4 regions of the Paenibacillus suaedae genome follow, and region 1 is predicted to be linked to each of the others. Evidence: riboswitches for the same ligand, from Rfam matches in the RefSeq annotation. Region 1 holds a riboswitch; each other region holds the start of a gene.

Region 1 (6,237 bases):
GGAATGCTCTTCGTCCACCACTTGGCTTGGTAGAGCTTGCCCTCATAGCGAACCAAATTGCCTTCTACATACACATTGCCCGGCACGTAATCCACGCTGCCGTCTTCATTTGGAATCACTTCTTTTTCCCATGCTTGGGAGGAATCCGGCGCTTGGCCTTGTACCCACCATTTAGCTGTGTATTTCTCTCCTTTGTAAATGACAGAATCACCTTCGTAGTAGATCTTGTTCGGATCATACGTATCCGCGAACCCGTCGATAACGGTGATTTTTCGCTCTGCGGAGGCTAGCAGACCTTGATTGTCTTCTACGGTGTACACCAGCTTGTAGGTTCCCGGAGTAGAGGAATCAACTGTGCCTTCGATCACGATGCGATCGGTCAGGTCGCCGTCCTCTTCATCTGTAGCGGTAACCCCTTCTTTCGGATCGAAGTGCTCGCCAACGAGAATCGTTTTATCCATTGCGCCATGAATGACTGGCTTGTGATTCATCTTTTCTGCGACAGTGATCGTACGTTCTGCAACCGCTTGCAGCCCTTGGCTGTTCTCTACGGTGTACACCAGCTTATAGGCTCCTGGAGTAGAGGAGTCAACCGCTCCTACGATCACGATGCGATCGGTCAGGTCGCCGTCCATTTTGTCCGCAGCGGTAACTCCTTCTCTCGGATCGAATTGCTCGCCAACGAAAATCGTTTTATCTGTTGCACCATGAATCACTGGTTTAGAAGCGACCGGCGGGGTGCTTCCATTTCCGAATGCTTTGAAAATATCTGTGTATTGATATTGAGCCGTTACGCCATTGTTGTTTTCCAACATCGCATCCCGGTTCATCGACCAGAAGGAGGTCATCGCCAGCCCTTTCTCGATCGCATGATCCACAACCAACTGGGACCACTCTGTCGTAAAGATCGGATGAGCCGCGCCTTCAAAGCCGATGGATGGCGTCGTTCCAATGAGGCCATAAGCCTCTTGATCCGTTAGATCCGTGTTAGCAAATTGTTTGAAGTACTGCTTGACTTGATTCTTCGTCGAATCAACGGCTCTCAGCGAAGCGGAACCATAGTTCTCGCCAGGCAGGAGCGTTCCGCTGCCATAGCACATCGTCATGATGTTCACGACTTTGACATCCACGCCGGCAGATAAGTAAGCTTCCAATACATCCAATTGAACAGAAGTCAGACCGCTTGGCAGTACAGGGAGTGTTAATACAATATCGACTCCCGTTGCATCCTGAAGCTTCTTAATCGCCTGCGCGTTGGCGACATTCAGGGCTTTGTTCTGAGCGCCGCCCTCAATGTCAAGGTCTAAGCGGGTCAGTCCATAGCCTTTAACAATTTCCATATACGTATTGAAGAGGGTATCGGTGTCTTGAGTCACTTCCCAGAACGATACGCCATTCAAACCGCCCAGCGAGATCGTGACATCGCCGCCCATTTCGCGAATTTCCCGAATAGACTGCTTAATCCCTTGGTATTGGGTGTTATCCGCATTCTTTTCATTCAGTACGGAATATCCTCCCCAGCCCCATTGCACTTTGCCGTCCGCGATTTGCTGCGAACTGGATTGAATAAAGCCGAGATTGAAAAATTTCACGCCGGTATCCTCGGAAATTCTGGCGAGGTTAGGGGCGCCGTTGTTGGAGTATCCTGGCTTGGTAACCCATGCAACCATATCAACGAATGGAGAATTGACTTGCTTCGGCCACTCGATTCCTTGGCCAACCCCAAATTCATGCCCCGGAGCTGTCGTTTCGTTAACTGTAATGATGCGTTTTTTCTCGACCGTTAATCCTTGTGAATCCGTAACGGAGTACCCCAGCTCATACTTGCCGGCTGCATTTGTATTAACTTCTCCCGTCACGGCAATACGTGATGTGAGATCTCCGTCTTCTGCGTCCGTAGCAGTTACGCCAGCCAGCTTATCAAAGTTGTCGCCGACTGTAAGCGTCAGGTCTGCTATGCCATGCAATACAGGAGGTTGATTCTTGCTTGGAGCTTCATCACCCAGAATGAGCTGTCTGTTCATCTCTGGGCTGTTATCCGACACCCGCTGAACCAGCTCCATGCTTGTAATCTTGGCATCTCCCTTAAGTTTGAATGTATAGGATCTGCCAGGTTCAATCGTTTTGGCATCATAGACCGATTTCAAATCGACGGCCGTGTAACCGTTCTCATTTGTTACGGTTCCCGCTAAATAATCGCCGGAAGTCAACGGTCCATCGGCTTGGATGTAGAGCTTCGGCAGCTTAACCGTTTTTGCTCCTCTTTCCACCGCTTTCAACACTTGATTCGATTCGGTCATAGACTCGTTATTGAAGAGGGTAATTTCATATCCCTTATTGTTGCCCCAAGCCTCGGTATACGGTTTCACATCCGCCGTAACATCCAGCTTGGTATATTGGATTTCATGTGCTGTCAACGCCTGGCTTCCGAAGAGGCCTTCTTTCGTTGTCTTTGTTAATTTATCACGCTTGGCAGGATCCGCAGTAGGGGCATCGTTGGAAGCCATCCAAGCAATGACGCCGCCCAGACCATTCTCAAGCACATATTTCGTTTTCTCTTGAATGGATCTTTCATTGTCATACGTGTAGAATACACCAGTTGTCCCATCATACAGATAGGGAGCTTTGGATGCATCATCCCAATATTCTTTGAGATTCGGGTAAGTGGCCTTCAGCTTGTCGAGGTTGCGATAAGACCAAATCCCTGTTCGGCGGCCGCCGTCCCCAACAGCGAGCGCTGCCTCGCCAACCGCGCCGCGGGATGGAGTCTGATCCGCATCCTTGGCGGATAGTGCTGCTTCGCCGAATAGCCCCGGATGATTCGGATCGGATCCTTGCGACACTTTATCCCAGCCGCGAGTATAGTAGGCCGCCCCGATCACAATCTTATTCGGCTCAGCACCTTGCTGAATCAAATAATTCACGCTCTCGTCGATGGACAGGTTGTTGCCCGTGAGCGGGTCGTTCGGGTTCGTATACAAGCCGGTATGGTGGCCGCTTACTTCATCCCATGCGCCGCGCATGTCATAAGTCATAATGTTGGCAAAGTCTACAATGTTGAACAGTCTCGGCACATCAATGCCGATATCGATCTTACTCTTCGGCGCCGGAAGCGCAACAGACAGTTCATACGCTTTACCAAGCTGGGCTCCTTGCTTATTCAATGCGTTTTTGATATCTTGCAGCAGTAAAATATAATTGTTTTTATCCTCTGGTATAGCGTATTTCGTACCTTCATCGTTCTTATTATCGACCATATCAGGCTGTCGAACTTCAGCCGGGAACTCCCAATCGACATCCACGAAGTCCATGTTCGTGTACTTGATGAATTTCATGACATTTTGGATCAGATTTGCCCGTTTGGAAGCATCGGCTGCAACGACAGCGAAGTCGCCTGATTTCGACCATCCGCCAAGAGAGATGCCGATCTTCAGATTCGGGTTTTCTGCGCGCAATTGCTGCAGGGCGATAAGGATGCCTGCATTGGCCGCTTGCCATTGAACGCCATCCTGGCCGACAGGCGCTTCTACTGCCGCATCCTTATCCGTAAAGACAAGGTTGCCTTGGGCATCAAAATCGAGAAACGCATAGTTCAGGTGGGTTAATTGATCGGCCGGTATATCTTTGGGATAAAAGTTTCCTTGTCCTCCCCAAATCGACCAATCGCCATAGTACATGACATTCCGGATTTCTTTTGTTGCATTTTTGAGCACAGGTTCCTGTGCTGCGGAAACAGTCGTTCCTGCGTAAGTCGGCGCCAACGAAGACACGAACATCATGATGGTCATTACCGTCATTGCGAACAATCTTCGGGCGCTGCGCTTTCTCCCAGTCTTCATCCGTTATTCACTTCCTATCAATAGATTTTATTAATAGGCAGCTAGGGTGGGGCATCTCGCCATGGATCATACAAAAACAACCATACGACTAATAGAGATGGGGGTCTATTAATCGGCAACTGGCTGGCATAGAATTTCTTCCTTAGCCCCTTTAGTTTTGCGTCACTAGATTTCCCTAGCTTTGCCTAGTAATACCTGCAAACATGCATACTCTTGCATAACGATACATGTTTACACCGTTAAATATACAGCAGTTTTGAGTATATTTAATGGGTCATACGGATTATTTGTGAATATATGAACATAGTTCGATATTATTATTCACTAGAAATATATCTTGTTGAAATCCGGATGGAATAAGAGGATGTATGTTAATTCCATATGGTTTGATACTGGACATCATCCTAGTAACTGCACCGATCCTTTGTTATGCTTTTTTACATATTCTACATGTCCGACAAGGTTTGGGCAGTAGGTCTTAGGGAGGAGGGGAGATATATTGTAGTGTGGATGAACGAGCCAGAGTTCGCACAATGATAACGGAATATAACTTTCCTTATCAGTAAAATTCATGCAACTATATAGTACTTGGATTGGATTAAAAAGGACTGATCCTCCTTTTCTGGGCAATTATACCTCGCCCAAAAGTTGAAGAATCAGGAACAAAACAGTGGTCTGACGATCATTTTTCGATAACGGAACCAGGATTGCTTTGACAGGTAATCCATTTTATTTTATAGTAAGTAACACACTAACTACTAAAGGAGTTGCCATGGAAGAACTTTATAAAGAACTTCAGAAGTGGGGCTTTTCACAATATGAATGTAAAGCGTACATAGGGCTTTTGAAAAATTCCCCTATAACCGGATATGAAATAAGCAAAAGGTCGGGTGTGCCTCGTTCAACGATTTATGAAGTATTGGCAAAATTAATGGATAAAGGTGCGGTGTACACAGTACCTTCTGACCCCGTAACCTATGCACCTTTACCAGCAAAAGAGTTAATCCATCGATTGCGTAATGACTTTGACAATTCTATGGATTATCTTGAAAAGAATTTATCTGCGTTAGAAAGTGAACAAGAAGTAGATGTTATTCGACGCATCAGCAGTGATGAGCGCGTTGTGGCCGAAATGATTGACATCATCGATAAAGCTAACAAAGAAATATGGTTGTCGATCTGGGAACCACAAGTCGATTCGATAAAAGGTGCTGTAGATACGCGGATAAAGGATGATATCCACGTCTTTTCTATTCTTTTTGGAGCACCTGAGATTCAGCTTGGAGCAACTACTCATCACAATTACATGGCTCCAGAAGTAGCTGAGGAACGTATGAACGGTCGCTTAACGATTGTTGCACGGGACAATGAGGAAGTATTAATTGCAAATTTCTCGCCAAATACACCTGCATGGGCGGTAAAAACGGAAGACCCGGCACTTGTGTTAATCGCGATGGAATACATCAGGCATGATATTATGTTCTCAGAATTAGTGAAAGAAGTGGGCCCAGAGAAAGCAGAAGCGCTTTGGAAAAACACTCCTAACCTATTTCATGTTGTTACTGGAAGACGGTTCAAATAAATTGAACCGTATTTTCTTTCACTTTTTAGTAGTAGTTAGTAAGTTAGCTTCTAATACTTGAAAATAAAGAGGGAATGAAATGAGTCTGTCGAACGTCCAAATAAATTCGTCTCCGAGAGATGAAGATAGCTTTATCCAAGGAGTAAAAGATTGTGTCCCCACGCTGCTGGGTTATTTAAGTATCGGATTAGCTGCAGGTGTGATCCAAAAGACTGCGGGACTTAGCATCGCTGAGATCGCTCTGATGACTATGATTCTCTATGCTGGCTCAGCTCAGTTTATTGCTGCGGGTATGATAGCAGCAAGTAGTTCGATTACTGCCATTATTATTACGATTTTCTTTGTCAATCTTCGTCATATTTTACTTAGTGCCGCACTAGCACCTTATTTCCGGCATCTTACTCCACTTCGCAACATGCTAGTAGGTTCTCTACTCACCGATGAGACATTCGGTGTCGCGATTACCGAGGCGGCCAAGAGAAAGCGAATCAGTGAGAAATGGATGCATGGTCTCAACATAACCGCTTATGTAAATTGGCTTGTAGCGAATCTAGCAGGAGCATTTTTGGCACAATGGATTTCGAATCCGGAGAAATTCGGACTAGCATTTGCCTTGCCAGCTATGTTTATTGGAATTCTCGTACTCTCTATGGTAGGGCGAAATAGAATCAAACTTGATATCGTTGTCGCCATTATTGCAGTGGTCATTGCTGTGGGAAGTTCTTTCTTTTTGTCCAGCAGTATGGGCGTTATTGTGGCTACAATTATTGCTTCAACAATAGGAATGGTGGTAGAAAAATGGAAGTAAGATGGGAC
Region 2 (6,237 bases), on a different contig from region 1:
CTCCTGCTCGCCACTGGAATCATGGATCGGCTTCCATCCTTGCCCAATCTCATGCCCTGCCTAGGCCTTACGGTGTATGTATGCCCTGATTGCGATGGTTATGAAGTGAGCGGTAGGCGAACCATTGTGCTTGGTTCTGGCTCTACCGGAGCTGATATGGCACTAACGCTATTGTATTGGACCCGTGACATCGTCTATGTGAATCACGAGCAGAAGCCCTTGTCTGCTGATCAAATGCACCAATTGGATGCTCAGCAAATTGAAGTAATTGAAGCACAGATTGAAGAAGTAGTATGTAAGGGAGAAGGTATCTTCAGTGGCGTGAGACTTTCCGATGGAAGGATCATTGATGGAGAGCGTGGATTTGTTGCCTTCGGAGGCAATGAGGTGAAGTCCTCCCTCGCAGAGCAGCTTGGGATAGAGCGGCATGAAAATAAACACATTATGGTGGATCCACGTACGAAAATGACCAATGTTCCCAACGTATGGGCGGCAGGAGATGTGTGTGTGCATTCGGAACAGGTTACGATTGCGATGGCGGAAGGTTCACAAGCTGCCATTTGGATGCATAAAGCAATCCTTCAGCAGGCTTCCCCTAAGGAATGATCCTCACCACCTTAGGCTGCTGGCCTCGAATTCCGGCAACTGCTTGCTGCAATTGAGTTTTGCTGACTGCTATCGTATTCCCTAAGGAACCTCATCTCATCGTCTTGGTGGGTCATGGAAAATATATTGCAGCATGCGGTACAATAGAGGCACGAACATACCGCGTCAAGGGGGTGCCTCTTATTACGAAGAAGAATCAAATCATGTCCCGATTGCTCGGTGTCACGGCTCTGTTGTTTCTCCTTGCTGGGTTAGCTCTTATCCTATATCCGAAGTGGAACCAATACAACGAACAACAAAGGGAGCTTCGGCTCCTTACTGAGTGGGACAACTTGCCGCAAGACAGCATTCAAGTTACCTCCAAGACACAAACCGATTCAATCACACCAAAAAAACGGGAGCCTAAATCCATTGACGGCCTCCTTGTATATGGAGCAATATCTATCGACAAAATCGATCTGCGAGAGCCTATGGTAGAGGGAGCCACACCTGCTTCTCTCAAGGTTGGAAGTGGAATCGTTGTCCCCGGCCGAGTGCCGGGCGAGATCGGCAACTTTGTATTGGCGAGCCATCGCAGTCTGACATTCGGCAGACACTTCAACAGGCTCGATGAGTTGAAAAAAGGCGATAAAGTTCAATTGGAAACATCAGATCAGACCTACACGTATACCGTGCAATCAAAATCCGTCGTAACCCCAGAAGATCTGTCCGTTCTCGATCAGAATCCAACGGATCGGGAGCTGACACTTATCACCTGTGATCCAATCGACACAGCTACACACCGGCTTATTGTGAAGGCTGTCATGGAGAAGACTCCATAACGCCGTAACAATCAAAGACGCCTCCAACACCACTGTTTCTGTGGGATTGAAGGCGTCTTTTTACCACGGCCTGCTAGCTTCGTGGCGTATAGAAGTTTTCCGTGTAGTAGACTTTCGATTTACCTCCGAAAAATACGCCTACACCCATTCGCGAATAATCTCCTAATATGTTGGCACGATGCCCTTCCGAGTTCATCCAGTTCTCATGAACGAAGATAGCACTCGTCTGGCCAGCGGCAATATTCTCTCCTGCGGACTTATATACGATTCCGTCTGCCTTTATTCGATCGAACGGCGACTTGCCATCCGGATTATTATGATCGAAGAAGCTTCTTTCTCCCATATCACCGCTATGCTTGCGTGCTGTTCCTGCGATTTTATCGTTCCATTGCAGCGGCTTCTTGCCATTGCGTACGCGAACTGCGTTCGCTAGATCGAATATTTGCTGCTCGAAGCTTGTCCGCAATTGCTCGCTAGGCGTACCGAAGTAACCCTTGAACGACAACTCCACAGCTTCAGCAATGAATTGGACAGCTGTTACCGTGCCGCGCTGACTCACATCATAGAACACCGTCGCATAAGCATCGCCTACCTTGTGCATACTGTATGTTCCGCCGTTATCCTTGTAGTTATAGATGGTATTGCCTTTCTTAATTCGGCTGATGGAAGACCCGTAGGCTGCTGTAACTTCCTGCTTCGTCGAACCAAATCCAATGCTGCCATAATCAGCCTTAGCATTCGAGTATAGAGCTACAACTTTCTTGTTGAGCACACCGACCTGCACATACTGCTTATAATCCTTGTTATAGATGTACCACTCGAACCCGTACTCGCTTACGTCTTTGCGTGCTGGTTGGCCCAGCCGCTCGAAGAGCTGCTTCTCACTCATACCGAGCGAAATGCCCTGAACCTTGACTCCTGCCGCCTGTACATTCAACAATTCTGATGCAGCAGTCCCGCTTCCGCTAGTTTCATCCGCTGCATAGAGAGTTGTCCGTGGCATGAACATGCCGAACAGCAATGCAGCACTAAGCCCTATTGCAATTCTTCGCTTGCTGCCTACCAATGATTGTTTTTCTTCTACTTGCCAGTTTGCGTTGTTGTCAGTCGTTTCCGTACAACGTGTCCGCATCCTTACCATCTCCCATTCTTTGACGTTATCCGCTCGAATGAGATGAACACCAGGGGCGCTTCTTGTTATACAAAAAAAGCGCCACCCTAATGGCGGCGCACTTAAATAGACGCTCGTATTGTCGCAATTAGGGCAACCCGGCTGTCATCGCATTGTGTAAATGCATTAGACCCGTGGCTTTGCGTCCCCTGCTTTCGCGAGGGTTTGCCATTATCCAAATGTAACCGTTATATGTCTATGGTAACATGCAACAGAACTGCTTGTACACTCCTGAACGATTGTAATCTTCTGTATGTGGACAGAATAGTAGGATACCCGCCAAGGAACTCTCCCTGGCGGTTCATCACATCAACGTCTTACAAATAATCGCTTCCGAGCAATCCACATGAGTGCTGCGGCAGTAATGAGAATCATACCGACGATTGGCGATGCAGGCGCTTCTTCACCAGTTTGCGGCAGCTTGCTGCCCGGCTTAGGATTCGGCTTCTTCGAATCCGTCTTGCCTCCTAGATCTGCATCATCAGGATTTCCTTCATCATCCTTGTCACCGTCTGGATTGCCCATGCTTCCACCCGGCTCCGTCGTATTTCCTGTATCGGGATCTGTCGTCTCACCAGGTACCGTAGGCTGATCAGGGTCAGTCGTCGTTCCAGGCGTTGTTGGCGTTGTTGGCGTTGTTGGCGTTGTTGGCGTTGTTGGCGTCTTGGGAACTGTAGGATCGACGATCTGCCCAGGGACCGTTGGAATGTTCGGATCTGTCTTAGGAGGTGTCTTGTCGTCTGGCTTGCTTGGCTCCCACGGTTCATAAGGATCCGTCTTGCCCCCTCCCCCTCCATCGGTATAACGAACATTCTCGACCGTAACGATAGTCAACTGCCCTCTCGTAATTTCGAACCCAATCCATGTAGTATTGCGAATATAGCCGCTCGGTGCCTCTGTCTCCTCGAAGAAGTATTTACCCGGCTTCAAGGCTGGAAGGGATGCTTCTCCGTTTGTATCCGTCGTTAAGATCGGAAGCTCTGCTCCTGCCTCATCTTTAACCGGCTGCTTCTCCGCATCCAGAAGGCGGAACTTGGCACCAGACAGCTTTTTCTCTTTATTGTCATAAGCAATCTTAATCAGCTTCACTGAACCCGTCGGCGGCAAAGCGAGTGTATTACGCACAATGACTACTGCTTCCTTGCCAGCGTTCACATCAAACTCGATTAATTCCGTGTTCAACACATATCCGACTGGCGCCTTCGTTTCTTCTGCATAATACTTGCCCGGATACAGGTTAGGAATCGTGACTTCGCCATGCTCATTCGTGATTAGCAGCGGCAATTCCACGCCTGCTTGATCCTTGACTGGCTGCTTATTCGCATCCAGCAAACGGAACTCCGCACCTGGCAATTTACTTTCTTCATTGGCCACATCAACTTTAACCAACTTAGCAGTTCCGGTCTTAGGCACTTCAGGCTCACGTGTATTCGGTACCTTCACTTCAGGTTCTGCCTTCTTGCTTACTGTGAATTCGAATAAATCGCCGTTCAACACATACCCTACCGGTGCCCTCGTTTCTTGCGCGAAGTATTGGCCGGGATTCAGATTCATAATGATCAATTGGCCATGTTCATCCGTTACCAACTGTGTCAATTCTTTGCCTGTTTGATCCTTGGCTAGCTGCTTATGTGCATCAAGGATGCGGAATTCTGCACCAGGGAGTGTAGTATTCGTGCCTGCCGCCACTTTAATGACTTTCACCGTTCCTGGAACCAGTTTGTTCAAGACGGTAATCGGTGTGTCCGTTCCGTTCTTGACTTCAACTGTAATGGGCTGAGTATTGAGCACATACCCTTCTGGCGCTGTCTTTTCTATTAAATAGTAGGTGCCGCTCTTTAAATTTTCGAATTTCAGGATACCATCTGCAACAGTTTGCCTCGTAGCAATGATATTTCCTTTCGCATCTTTAAGGACAAATTCCGCACCAGAGAGCAACGCACCGCCAGCTTCATCTTTCTTAATTACAGTAATGGAGCCAGGAAGTGATGTGTTCTCAACCGTACGCGTTGCTAATGTTGTCTGATCCTTTTTAATCTCAAATTGTATTGGCTTTGGATTTGAATCCAACTTATATCCCTCAGGAGCCCTTACCTCAATAAGTTGGTATTTGCCTCCGGGTTGGAGTTCTTTCAGCCTAAGCTTCCCGTTTTTATCCGTCTGCTCATCCGTTCTACCAGGAACATCCTGATACACGTCATGTTCATCCTTTAATTGAAGCTTGAAGATGGCACCCTGCAGCCCCTTGGATGGATAATCCGCATCGACCTTGGTCAACTCGAATTCCCATACGCCTTTCGTGTTTTTGATGACTTCTATTTGCCCGTCTTTTTTGAACGAAACAGAGCTCCAACCATCACCTTGAATAAAATACCCTTTTGGTGCTTCTACTTCTTTGAGCTTATATTTTCTAAATCTCTTATCTGTAAATGTTGCCTCACCATTCTTATCAGTAACTAATTTCTCTAGTAAGACAGTTCCCGATTGATCATAGAGTTCAAATTCAACTCCTGGCAGCGTGATTTTTTCATTGTTTGCATCTACTTTTTTAATAATTAATTTACCGCGTCCAGAAGGAATTGCTCCTCCTCCAGCTCCAGAGAGGCTCACCTGAATTTGTGCCTCTTTGTTACCTTGACCAACTATTTGCCCCTTAAAAGACACATCATTGGTAATGACATCACCGTCATTAGCATCAATATAGGATTGATACTCCAATCGGTACGATGTTTCCAGACTGTCAAGGAACGTAAGCGTGAAGGTTTGCCCGTTAAATTCAAGCTTCGCTACGCTGTCCAGAGGCTCAACCAGTGTTCCGCCAGTCTGTGCTCCTGCCTCTCCCGCTCCAAGCTTATAGAGCTTAATCGATTTTTGATCCAATGTGTGACCCTTTGACAAGGTATCTGTTAGAACCGCACCTTTGTCAATAAAGGACTGGCTTCGGTTAATGAAAACTTTCCATAATGCAAGATCAGATTTCTCACCTTTCCCTTGCTCGCCTTTCTTGGATACATACTCTCCGCCAAATGCCGGTGGAACTTCTGCCGACTTCTCGAATACTTTCTTCCCGGCATCGCCCATATCATACACTTTGGCATTATTCTTATAAGTTTTATATACCTGTTTACCTTTCAAACTAGTATCATACGTAATACGATATGCCGTATTGATCGGCTTCTTCGTGAAGATAATGACGATACCGTCTTGACCGTTTTCACTTACATTTTGGAACGTATAATCGGAGATTTCCGTTCCTTGCTTAACGTCATTTTCTCCGCCATTAAGATTTAATTCATACACCTTCAAGGAACCCGTTACAAAATCTTGCCCCTCTGTGTAAAAGTCCTTAACGACCGCTTCCTTAATCTCATTTAAATTGTAATTGAAGTCAATTTGCCATGTGATCACTTTTGTTATCGCATTGTAGCTGCCTGTTTTGTCTCCATTTGCAACCGTATATTTATCCGGTTTCGCTTTTCCAGTTACTTTGATATAAGGAACCTGAGGAGCTTTTTCATTCCAATCCACAAGTTTTGCTGTGTTGATTTCTTCCTTGGTGAATTTATTAGGATCAAACTTTGTTGCATATGTGATTTTATGCTTTGTTTCGATTTTCTCGATGAGAATTTCAAAGCCTGC
Region 3 (6,237 bases), on a different contig from region 1:
TAAGGATCTTTTGGTTCGCAAAATCGAATACGGCGCTATCGACGTTAGCTTCATCTATGACCTGTTCTTCGCCACAATTCTTAACATAAAATGTTGCGAACTGTTGATAGATTTTCACCTTGGTTCTTCTATATATTTAACGTATATGGAGATGAAAAATATGATTGGTATGAATATTCGTGTGTTGCGTAAAAAGCATAAATTCAGTCAGGAGCAATTAGCGGAGAAGGTAAACGTATCACGACAGACCGTAGCAAAGTGGGAAAACGGGGAGGCCTTGCCCGATATTTTTAAATGCAAAATACTCGCTGAACTTTTTCAAGTAACCTTGGATCAATTATCCCGTGATATGAGTGAAGAAGCGGCGAATCAGCTCGCTCCCACGGGGAAGCAGTTCTTTGGTGTTGTGAAGGTAGGTGATCGGGGACAGATTGTCATTCCCAAACAGGCACGCGAAATGTATCAGATACAAGCTGGTGATAAGCTGATTGTCTTGGGGGAAGATGCGACAAAAGGGATTGCTCTCTTAAAAAGTAATCATTTCATGGAATTTGTAGAGATGATCCAAAAAGCGGAGCGAGAGGTAGATAAATCAGAATGAGCAAAATTGTATTTTTTTCGATACCCGCGCATGGTCACACTAATCCAACCATTCCGGTGGTAGCCGAATTAGTCAATAGAGGCCATCAAGTTTGGTACTATTCCTTTCTAGAATTTCAGGAAAAAATAGAAGGTGCTGGCGCTGCATTCATTGCTTGTGATGAGTTCTTGCCCCAGCTTTCACAAAAGGAATTGGATCGCAAGGTTGGCAAAGATTTTACAGCATTAATTGAGATGGTTGCCGATACGACCATTGCTTTGGATGAGAAGGTATGTCAGGAATTAAGGGAAATTCAGCCGGATTGTATTGTATCTGACTCTATATGCTTTTGGGGAAAATTATTTGCTAAAAAACTAGAAATTCCATATGTTTGTTCGACTACTACCTTTGCTTTTAATCAGTACACTGCGAAACTGATGAAGCGTGGTTTTATCGATTTATGGAGAATGATCGTGGGTTTGCCCCGAATGAACAGAAAAATTCAGTTGTTAAAGAATCATGGATATGAAATTGAGAATTTTATATCGATTGTTCAAAATAATAATGAAACAGACACCATTGTCTATACCTCGAAAGAATTCCAGCCGATGGCGGATACGTTTTCTGAGCGATATGCTTTTGTCGGACCATCCATCAGACAGTCTCCGTCGATACAGATTAATAAAAAAGATAGAAAACGAATCTACATTTCACTTGGGACTATACTGAATCAAAATCAAGATTTTTACCAAAAAGTTATTCAGGCATTTGCAGATACGGACTATGATGTTGTGATGTCAGTTGGTGAAAAAACGGAGATTGCTTCTCTTGGCAACATACCAAGAAATTTTACAGTGAATAACGTCGTGGATCAAATATCGGTATTGCAAACAGCCGATGTATTTATTACCCATTGCGGTATGAATAGTGTGAATGAAAGCCTTTATTTTGGAGTTCCAATGGTTTTATTTCCGCAACATAGCGAACAAGGATTAGTGGCTGATCGGGTTGCTCAACTGGGTGCAGGTTTACAGTTGAAAGGAAAGAAGCCAAAATATTTGGCAGCAGCGGTATCTGAGGTGTTGACGAATCGGACATATCAGGAAAATGCGCTAAAACTGTCAGAAACTTTTCAGAATGCTGGTGGTGCAGTAGAAGCGGCCAATGTGATTTTAACTAAAATTCGAGCGAAGTCTTAATGGTACTTTCATGATCCTTTTTTAAAAATGGGGCAGCTTCATTGAAGAGGTGCATGACGAACATAAATATCGTACTGGGTTGATAGACCTGGTACTTGATGAATTTTGCGTACCTATAGGCACAGTTGTATACAAGCTGTTCATTTACATGTTACTATAGACATTTAATCTGTAACATTTGGATAATGGCAAACCCTAGCGAAAGCAGGGGACGCAAAGCCACGGGTCTAATGTATTTCACAATGCGATGACAGCCGGGTTGCCCTAATTGCGACATTACGTGCGTCTTTTTTTATTGCGCTGCCATTAGGGTGGCGCTTTTTTTGTGCTATTGTAAAGCGTCCCCGGTGTTCATCTCATTTGATCGCAGAATGTAAAAGAATAGGAGATGAAATGATGCGGCCATGTTGTACAGCAACCAACAACGCAATGTACCAAGAACAGCATAAACACATTAAAGCAGGAAGAATGCGGCGTATGACGATTACAGCTAGCGCTGCGCTGTTAGCCGGGATGCTTATCTATCAGCCGACCCTTTATGCAGCGGATAAGCTGGTCGGTAGTATGATTACTGTCACGAAAACGAACAATGCTCCGCAGGCAGGGGCAGACCAACTGCAAGGCATCACCATAGGAATGAGCGAGGATCAACTATTCCAAAAAATCGGACTGCCGGTTCGCAAGGATCTAAGTGAATATGGCTTCGAGTGGTATATTTACAATCAGGATTATAAACATTACTTACAAGTTGGTGTTCAGGACCACAAGGTCGTTGCACTCTATACGAATGCGAATGATTCTTATGGCAGTATTGGATTCGGTTCAACCAAGCAGGAGGTAGAGGCAGCCTTCGGATCTTCCCTCAGTCAAATTAGGAAAGGCAATACGATTTACAATATGGACAACAGCGGACAATATAGCCTGTACAAGGTCGGCGGTATGTATGCAACCGTGTTCTATGATCTCCATCAAGGGAATACGGTGACGGCTGTCCAATTTATTGCCCAGGATGTGGAACTGGCGTTCAAGGGGTACTTTGGCACGCCTAGCAAGCGATTGCAGACAAGCTTTGAGCAACAAATCCTCGATTTGGCTAATGCTGTGCGTGTCCGCGAGGGCATGAAGCCATTGAAGTGGAATGAAAAGGCTGCGGGAACTGCTCGCAAGCATAGCGACGATATGGGGCTGAGAAGCTTCTTCGATCATAACAATCCGGACGGCAAATCCCCGTTCGATCGGCTGAAGGCGGACGGAATCGTATACCAAAAGGCAGGGGAAAACATTGCTGCTGGACAGTCGAGTGCCATCTTCGTTCACGAGAACTGGATGAACTCGAAAGGACATCGTTCGAATATTTTGGGAGACTTTTCTCATCTAGGGGTGGGTGTGTACTTCGGGGGGAATTCAAATGTATATTACACACAGAACTTCGTCACGCAGAATTCCGTCGACGATAAAAAGCCCGATCCTGATGTTGTATCTCCTAGCCTCAGCAAATCTAAGGTTCTGACAGGAGATCCATTCGATGTAAAGGTCGAATATTCTGTGTCGAAAGCAGTATATTCAGCTTCATTCAGTCTTACTTATGACAGCCGCTTGACTCTCTTAGATATTAAGCCAAGCGTTACGATGGCTACCTATCAAAAGTTGAACTATCCGGATGTCCCGCTTATCACGACAAAGAACATAACCGATTTACCTAATGGCCAGAAGCAATTGGATTACTCCGTCAATCTCAACGGAGGCGCTTATGAAGGAGACGGCGACATAGCAACCATCGCTTTCTTGAGCGACCAAGAAGGGAAATATACCTTCAATCTTGTAAATGCGAATCTGTTCAACGCAAACAATGAACGGATCCGAATCGGTTACATTCACTCGTCTACCGTTGATGTCATCAAGCCGTCTGTTCCAAATCCGAATCCGAAGCCAGAGTTGCCTATTTCGTCTTCCTCATCTGAAGGCTCTAGAGGTTCTACTAGTTCTACACCTTCGACTTCTGTGGGAACAATTCCAGCCGGTAAGACGATGAAGGCAGGATTACTGGCAGAGACGATGAAGGAGCATGCAGTGAATGCGGAGTTTAAGATAAATGCGAATACCGTGAAAAAACAGCTGCAGGACAAAAATGCCAAGCAGGTTCAACCCGATATTAGCGATGTAAGCATGAAGGATTACAATGAAGTCTCCTTCACGCTTGACAAATCGGCCGCCAAACTGCTGCAGGAATCAGGCAAGGATTTGCTTCTGTCTACAGCCGAATTCGATATTACCATTCCGAATAAGTCTATTGCGGAACTCATCGGAACGAGCGGACTCGAGCTTGTGGTGTCTCTTGCAGAGCATAAGGACAAAGGTTTTAGCAAGCATCATGGCGAGACGACCTTTACGTCTCCGATGATCACGATCCGTGGGCCGCAAGAAGCAAAGAATATCCTGTTGGAAATCTCCTTGAAGCTGATGGAAGCTACAAAGGATATTCGTAAGGCAGGCGTGTACGCAGAAGCTCAAGGCGTAACAACAAATGCTTGGAGCTATAAACTGGCCGGAATGAAGGCAGCTGATAAGAAGCATATTTCCTTCCAGGTCACGCAGTTCGGCACCTACACGATTGCAGAGCATGCAAGATCCTTCAATGATCTTACTGCACATTGGGCAAAGGATGAAATTGAAGTCATTGCAGCTCACGGACTGTTGTGCGGCAAAGACAGCATACACACATTCAAGCCGAACGACGTTATTACCCAAGCGGAGTTCGCCACCTTGCTTGATCGCTTGACGAATAACGGAAATACTTGGGAACAGCGGATTGCAGAGCCTGGGGCACGTAAACCGATTACTCGCGAAAAAATGGTCGTGATGCTTACGCGGGCATTGAAAATTGATCTGTCCCATTCAAGCGCTTCGCTTGGATTTAAGGATGAAGCACTCATCTCACAGGATGCAAAGACAGCCGTTGTGTACGCAGTGAGCAAAGGACTTATCAAAGGAACCACCGATAACAAACTTGATCCGGCGGGAACGCTCACTCGAGCGCAGGCGGCACTCGTTTTGTACCGCGTGATACACGAGCAATAAGATATTCATCATGACACAAAAAGCAGAGATCCTAGATTAACACATAGGATCTCTGCTTTTTTTTCCTTTTATGGGGTGTACCGCGTGATAACAGTAATGCCGTCGGAACTATTTTTTCTCAGTCTATAACTTTATTTTCTTTCTTCATAGACAATCGAAATCGTATCCTATTGAGCGTTGTCGATAACATCCTTCGGCACTTTAATTTCGGCCAATTCGTTATGCTTCGTAATTGTGCTCGTCACCTTCATGCTGATCGAAATCTTCTGTCCGTTCTCTTCCCCTTCGAGCACAAGTGTAAAGCCGCTTTTTGTTGGGAAGTAGGTTTCCTTATTCACGCCATATGTCATGGTAAGCGTCTTAACATTCATCTTGCCAAGCGCTTCCGCAGCTTCTTCACCAGATGACTCGGACAACAGCGTCTTCGCCAACTCCTTGCCTTTATCGCCAGACATATCCGTAGTCATGATGTATTCGTTACCTTCCACGGTAATCTTCGAATCTTTCTCTAACGGCTTAAATTTATCGAGATTTTGCGTCAAGCTCATTTGGCTCTTAATGTTCGTTTCCCACTGGCTCTTCAACTCATCCGGAACTTTCGCCCATTCGCCATTGACCTGAGAGTATGCTCCTTCTTTGGTGAAGTATTGTTTAATCGTTTGGTTCGTTTGGTCTGACACAATTGACGTATCTTGATAGAAACCAAGCGGTTCCTTTGTAAAGTCAGTTTTGATTGTAATATCCGATTTTTCTTCTTTGCTGCTGTCGCCTTGAATCCCATTCACTTGCTCAACATGGACATCCATTGAATAGCTCTTCAATGTTTTATCCGCATCCGTAGCCTTTTGAATCAATTCTCCTGCCGTAGGTGTTGAGTTGCCGCATGCTGTAATGCCTAGTACTACCATGATCGCTACGAGTGCTGCCGTCCACTTCTTCAAAACCGTCTGCCTCCCAAAATTAGTATGCTCCCTCATAGTAACCAATATCGATAGACAGACAAAGTGAACGTAGCCCTATTCCGAAACAGAAATTAGTAGAATAGAACTATTAATGCCATAAAAAAACCGCCAAATCCGTAGATTCGACGGTCTAGTCTATACATTGCGATTACTTAGCGCTGTCCAATACTTCTTGTGGCACCTTGATTTCGCCAACCTCGTTATGCTTCGAGAATGTGCTTGTCATAACCATATTGAGTTCAACTTTCTGACCTTGCTCTTCTACTTCCATAGACATGTCGACATCGGATATTGTTGGTTGGTATGACTCCTTGTTGACACCAAACTTCATCTTAATGCTTTTAATCTTCATTTGCTCAATCATTGCTTCCATTTGAGGATTACTGTTAGAACCAGATTGGGTCATCAACGACTTCGC
Region 4 (6,237 bases), on a different contig from region 1:
CGAATGCCCGCCAATCTCGAAGAAGTGATCCGCTGTGCCAATTGGAGAGATGCCAAGCAGTTCCTCCCAAATCGCCGCAAGCTTTTTCTCCGTATCCGTTACTGGAGCTTGATATTCGGTAGATATGCGCTCCTGCTTCTCCGGCTGAGGCAGCTTGGCCCGATCAATCTTGCCGTTGATCGTAAGCGGCATGCGCTCCAAGAACATGAAGTATGCCGGCACCATGAACTCAGGCAAATGCGAAGACAAGTACTCGCGCATTGTACGCGATGTCATGCCTTCTTCCGCTACTATATAAGCACAAAGGGCCTTCTGGCCAGGCGACTCTTCAAAAGCTGCAACCAGCGCTTCCGTTACTTGCTCGTGCGTATGAATCTGCGCTTCAATCTCACCGAGCTCCATGCGATAGCCGCGAATCTTCACTTGATGATCTTTGCGTCCGACGAATTCCAAGTTGCCATCTGGCAGCATGCGCACAAGGTCACCTGTTTTATAGATTCGTTCGCCAGCTACGAATGGACTATCCGCGAACTTCTCACGCGTCATCTCATCCTTATTCAAGTAGCCGCGTGCTACGCCTTCACCGCCGACCCACAGCTCTCCTACAGCGCCAATCGGCTGCAGCATGCCGTAATCATTTACAACATAAGCAGTTGAGTTCGTAATTGGCGTACCGATAGGAATTGTCCCGTCTCCCTCTTCCTTCATCAGATAAGAAGTAGAGAAGGTTGTATTTTCAGTAGGACCATAAATATTCGAAATCTCAATCGGTGCACAGTCCTTAGCCGCTCGATAGAAGTGCTTTGGCGACATCAGCTCTCCACCGACGAGCAATTGGCGAAGCGGCGCAAATATGCGCGGATTGCGATCAACCAATTGAATGAACAGCGCCGTCGTCAAGAACATAATCGTTACCTGATGGCGGATGAGCGCTTGCTCCAGCTGCTCAGCGTCCAGTATCGTCGTCTTATCGATGAGCACGAGCCCTAAGCCATTCAACAAGGAGCCCCAGATTTCAAAGGTTGAGGCATCGAAGACAAGCGATCCCGTCTGCAAAATACGGTCGCCTTCGCCAAACTTCACATAATTCGTGCGCTTTACTAGGCGAATGACATTGCGATGAGTAACCATGACGCCCTTAGGTCTTCCTGTCGAACCGGACGTGTAAATGATATATATAAGATCTTCTGGCTGATTCACAGATACCAGATTATCGCTAGATTCATCAGCAAGGCTCGGGTCGTCCATATGAACCTGCTCGATGGTATTCGGCAAATCTATATCTGACGATCTGCTAGTCAGTACCAGCTTCGTACGACTGTCTTCCAGGACATATTGAATGCGATCCTGAGGGTGATCAGGATCAAGTGGAACATAAGCTCCTCCCGCCTTGAGAATCGCTAAGATACCGACAACCATCTCTGCACTTCGCTCTGCCATAATACCAACAGACTGTTCCCGATTGATGCCAAGCTTCCGCAGCCTGCGCGCCAATTGATTCGCACGAGCATTCAACTCGCAATAGGTCAACTCGCGATCATCTTCGATAACAGCTACTCGATCCGGATGCAGCTGAGCCTGTTCCTCGAACAGCGCCTGAACCGTGAATGTATGAGGATATTCAGCTCGCGTCTGATTCATCCCCTCAATTAACTGGCGCTTGTCCTGCTCTGTCAGCATTTCCAGCTCGCCAATACGCTTCTGAGGATGCTTCACAGCTTCATCCAGCAGCTGCAAGAAGTACTCACCCAGCTTGTCTACTGTCGATAACTGGAACTGATTTTCCTTGTAATACATTGTGAACATCGGTAATGCGCCCGTTCCAGCAGCATGCTGAATGCAGCCGTGCAGGTCACATACCTGCTCTCCCTCTGGAAGCACGGGCCGAACATCTTCTCCGTACCAGCAATACGTTGCCACATCACTGTCAGAAGCTATTTCAGAGCAAGTCAGGTTACGTCCTTCTGCGCAAGCCGACAAGCTGTTATGAATATTCATAATTCCTTGCAAGGTTACGTCATCCTGACTGACTACGGTATGGTTTGCATTGCCGTGTCCCGCTTGAACGGCATGAAGAGTTACTTGCTGCGAGTTGTAGAACCGGGACAACAGCGTTGCCCACGCACTGAACATGACGGATTCCAACTTGACCGAATGCTCGGCCGAATGCTTCTTCAGAAGACGCATTGTCTCTTCAGGCAGCTCGATAGAATGTACGTCATAGCCTGCCAATCGTTCTACTGTTAATTCCATGAAAGCCAATTCTCGTCCTCTCCTTTGTACGATCCAACCCATTTCGTAAACCTATGAGTCAACTGCTCCCATGTGATGTACTCTATTTGCTTGGCAAATTCCATATGCTGTGCGCACACAGTCATACTATAGCCTGTTACAGGAACGACATATTGCTTTACATAATTATGATCAACATTCCATAATTGATTATGTTGTATAGGTACAGCTGTCTCCTGCACAATCTCGAATGTGCTGGGAGGCAGGCTGAGACCCGTTCCTAATGCCTTCAGAACACTTTCCTTAGCCGTCCATATGTAAAAAAACAATTCCTGACGCGCACGACTGTCGTTCGTATTTGCAAGCAATTCCAACTCACGCGGCGAGCATATCAGCCTAGCCACGTCCATGTTCCATTCTCCTGCTTGCTCAATATCAATCCCGATTGGCGCTTCATCCAATGCCACTGCTATGAACGCACCGGCGTGAGAGATGTTGAAAAATACTGGATCACCCTCCACATATGGCTTGCCGAAGGGATGAGTGTGAATAACAAGTTCGTTATTCGAACATTTCAAGGTTCGACATAGCAGCATGCGGGCCAATATGTCAGCCGCAACCGTGCAATAAAAATCTTCACGGTTCCGAAGTCTATCTAACCTTTTGTATTTTTCAGGTGTAACGAACGGGATAAATCGATCCATCAATGAATCTATGTCTTCGTAGGAAGTACACTCGTCCCATTTTAGCAACACAATTTCCATCATTTACCCCAGCTTCTGTGCGCAAAAAAAAGGCCATTCTGCATAGCCTTGTCACCGAATAACCGTTGTGTAGTTACCGCAACATTAATGGCAACCCGGCCGCCGTAATCCGTGAAGATGTTAGGCCCGCGGCTTTGCGTCCTCATCTTTCGAAGAGTTTGCCTTTCAATCCTGATGTTGTTCTTCTTGATGTATCCATTGCGTGTTGCAGATCGATTATCAGGCAAGAATGTCATAGCAATGTTACGCACTAGTTCTTGTGACATGTATCGCGTGAATAGGTCTAAAGTACATATTACATATCAGCATGTTGGACGGTCGCATCCCCTATCCAACTCAAGACCCATATTTTATATCGGTTGCTCGAATGAAAAGATTAATACTTTTTCATAACACTTTTCAATTTTTCGACACGAAAAATCATTTTTTGTCATTTTGTAGTCATTTTCAAGGTTGTTTCACCCTATTTCCGACAAAAACACCCCTATCCTCTCCATCCTTGCTCCCATAGATTCGTGCAATTCCCTCCAACTGCTCGACACATTTGTCGATTTTCCTATAGAGCCACTACTGCTTAGCCCCCCTCTCCCCTACCAATTACCTAATAGACAACACTGAAGTCATTTCTTACTCATTACACAACTCTCTTGTACTCTTGGTGATACATAAAAAGCCTCGGAAATCATTCCGAGGCTCTTATTGAATGCCATCTATCTATCTTCTCTATTTCACATCATGGGGATTAATATCCGTCACCAACTGTCATTTCATTGGATGCGGTGGACAGTGCATTCACTGTTGCATTGCGCCCATCCGCTACGGACATAACGAATACTTTATAGGCAACGCCGCTGCGAATTGGATTTCCATATGCATCATTATTGGACAGCGAGAATATGGTTGAACCATCGTCTGTTACTCTAACCAATCTATAATTACTTCCTGCCACACGATTTGCCTGATCCAGGTCGAATGAACCCGCTGAACCGGAAGGAACGGCCATCACTGCATAATAGGCAATCCCGCTGTCGTTGCTTGGCTTCCAGAAGGAGGCCTTGAAGTCATTCCCCCCTTCTCTTGTCAAAAACACATTCGTAGGTGCCTGCACGGATTGATCTACCAAGGCAAATTCACCAGAAGGCGAAGACAAGGCATTCGAGGAGCCGCTTCTATTGTCAGCTACCGTAAGCACAAATACCCGGTAAGCAACACCTTTTTGAATGTCGTTGCCTTGAACATCCCGCAAGCCGCTTGTTAGCGATTGTCTTACATAGCCACTCTGATTCCCAACCCGAATGTAGCTGGATGATCTCACCTGTCCCGCACTATATGCGTCGAATGCATAGGACTGATCTGCGCGGACGACCATAATACGGTATTCATTTACGTACGAATTACTGGATGGTGCATTAAAGCCTACTTCAATGTCGCTGGCATTACCGTTTTTGCCAATAATCTTCGCTTCTACATTCGTCACAACATCAACCGAAGCGTTGCCTTTAAGCGTAACCTCTGGGGATGGAGCAGACAATGCATTGTTTGCTTGATTATTGGAGCTCACAGTCAGAACAAATACCCGGTAGCTGTTGCCGTTGCGAATCGGTGCTCCATCTACATCTCTTGCATCCGCATCGAATACATGCGACAAGCTACTGCCACTCCGATACACGACAGCTGAGTTCCAATTATTAACTCGATTGGCCTCTGTTAGATTAAAACGGCTTGCATTGGAAGACTTCACAACCATGACGCGATAATGGTTCACATTCGATTCATCTGCAGCACGGTTGAATGTTACACTCAGGTTCCGTCCATCATTGTAGTTTCCACCCAAACTGCTTGCCGATACGTTCGTTGCAGGGTACACCGTCGAATTGTTAGACAACGTAATCGTATCTGAGGAGCTGGACAGGGAATTCACATAACTGCCGCGTCCAACAGAAAGCACATATACTTGGTAGCTGGTTCCGTTACGGATCAGGTCCCCATCTACGTCTCTCGCAGTAGAGCTCAGCTTGAGGCTAACGTCTCTGCCATTCGGGTTCATCGACGTATAATTGTAGCTGGATACGTTGTTCGCTTCGGATACATCAAAGCGGTACGATCTGCTCGTCTTCACAACCATAATTCGATACTGGCTAATATTCGATTCATCCGAGGCCCGGTTGAAGGTAACCATCATATCGCGGCCGTCATTATAATCTCCGACATCGCTTACTCTTACATTGGAAGCACTGTACACCGTTGAGTTATTCGAAATATTGATGGAATCAGATGCGCCCGACAATGCATTGTAATCAGAGTTGCTATTCGAAACTGACATGACGAACAGACGGTACGTTTCCCCTCTGCGGATTAGTGAGCCATTCACATCACGCATATTAGATGGCAATGTTGAAGTAATGCTATAGCCATTCTTCGAGACATCATAATAATTGCTAGATGAAACCCGGTTTGCTTCAGTCAAATCAAAGCGATAAGCATCCGAATATTTCACTGCAAAAATCCGGTAGTAGCTTACGCGCGATTCATCGGAGGAGCGATTAAAGCTGATCTGAATATCGCGTCCATCTCCATAATTGCCCACTTGGCTAACCTTCGTAATCACTGGAACACCAGCTGATTGTCCAAGCGTGAACGAGGATGAGCCGGAGGACAGCTTGTTGGCATACGAGCTCGTATTGCTTACAGATACTACAAATACGGTATAAGACACATTATTGCGGATATATTCACCTGATGTATCTCTTGCCGTCGAACTCAAGGTTGTCGTCAACGTCGAGTTGCTAGACTTCGATACGGTCGTGTAATTTTGGCTGGAGACGCGGTCTGCTTCATAAGCATCGAAACGAGATGCATCCTTCGTTTTAACGACCATAATCCGATAATTTTGAATTTGGCTGTCGTTAGAAGGACGGGAGAAGCTGACCTGCATATCGCGGCCGTCGTTATAATTCGCCACATTGCGCACTTGCACATTCGTTGCCGCCGCAACCGCATTGTCGCCTAACGTAAAGGTTGAAGATGGGTTCGAGAGCACCTGTTGGTTGCTCGTTCTGCTCACTGACAATACATAAGCTTCATACTTCACATTCGTGCGGATGTAGTCTCCATCTACGTCACGTGCTCGGGAATCCAATCTGACTACAGGATCGTCACCGCTCTTGTTCACTACGGTATAATTGTTGGAAGATACCGAACGAGCCTTGTTCAAATTAAAGGAGTTCGACGCTTTAACAAT

The links. A riboswitch is a leader RNA that binds a small molecule or an ion and turns the genes downstream of it on or off. The one in region 1 is predicted to bind cyclic di-GMP.
Region 2: linked by a shared signal. The riboswitch ahead of RQP50_RS17620 (CAP domain-containing protein) and the one ahead of RQP50_RS09275 (glycosyl hydrolase family 18 protein) in region 1 are both predicted to bind cyclic di-GMP.
Region 3: linked by a shared signal. The riboswitch ahead of RQP50_RS24390 (CAP-associated domain-containing protein) and the one ahead of RQP50_RS09275 (glycosyl hydrolase family 18 protein) in region 1 are both predicted to bind cyclic di-GMP.
Region 4: linked by a shared signal. The riboswitch ahead of RQP50_RS00425 (4'-phosphopantetheinyl transferase family protein) and the one ahead of RQP50_RS09275 (glycosyl hydrolase family 18 protein) in region 1 are both predicted to bind cyclic di-GMP.

What each region holds. Positions count from the first base shown of each region.
Region 1 covers NZ_JAVYAA010000002.1:349,978-356,214, reverse strand. The annotation lists gene RQP50_RS09275 (glycosyl hydrolase family 18 protein) at 1-3,839, opposite strand, end outside; cyclic di-GMP riboswitch class I at 3,951-4,035, opposite strand; gene RQP50_RS09270 (TrmB family transcriptional regulator) at 4,612-5,421, shown strand; gene RQP50_RS09265 (AzlC family ABC transporter permease) at 5,501-6,229, shown strand; gene RQP50_RS09260 (AzlD domain-containing protein) at 6,220-6,237, shown strand, end outside.
Region 2 covers NZ_JAVYAA010000004.1:123,971-130,207, reverse strand. The annotation lists gene RQP50_RS17630 (NAD(P)/FAD-dependent oxidoreductase) at 1-606, shown strand, start outside; gene RQP50_RS17625 (class D sortase) at 714-1,427, shown strand; gene RQP50_RS17620 (CAP domain-containing protein) at 1,501-2,559, opposite strand; cyclic di-GMP riboswitch class I at 2,688-2,778, opposite strand; gene RQP50_RS17615 (SpaA isopeptide-forming pilin-related protein) at 2,908-6,237, opposite strand, start outside.
Region 3 covers NZ_JAVYAA010000007.1:273,790-280,026, reverse strand. The annotation lists gene RQP50_RS24400 (helix-turn-helix transcriptional regulator) at 1-601, shown strand, start outside; gene RQP50_RS24395 (macrolide family glycosyltransferase) at 598-1,779, shown strand; cyclic di-GMP riboswitch class I at 1,957-2,046, shown strand; gene RQP50_RS24390 (CAP-associated domain-containing protein) at 2,257-4,857, shown strand; gene RQP50_RS24385 (DUF6612 family protein) at 5,025-5,798, opposite strand; gene RQP50_RS24380 (DUF6612 family protein) at 5,968-6,237, opposite strand, start outside.
Region 4 covers NZ_JAVYAA010000001.1:85,752-91,988, reverse strand. The annotation lists gene RQP50_RS00430 (amino acid adenylation domain-containing protein) at 1-2,262, opposite strand, end outside; gene RQP50_RS00425 (4'-phosphopantetheinyl transferase family protein) at 2,244-2,999, opposite strand; cyclic di-GMP riboswitch class I at 3,083-3,169, opposite strand; gene RQP50_RS00420 (copper amine oxidase N-terminal domain-containing protein) at 3,739-6,237, opposite strand, start outside.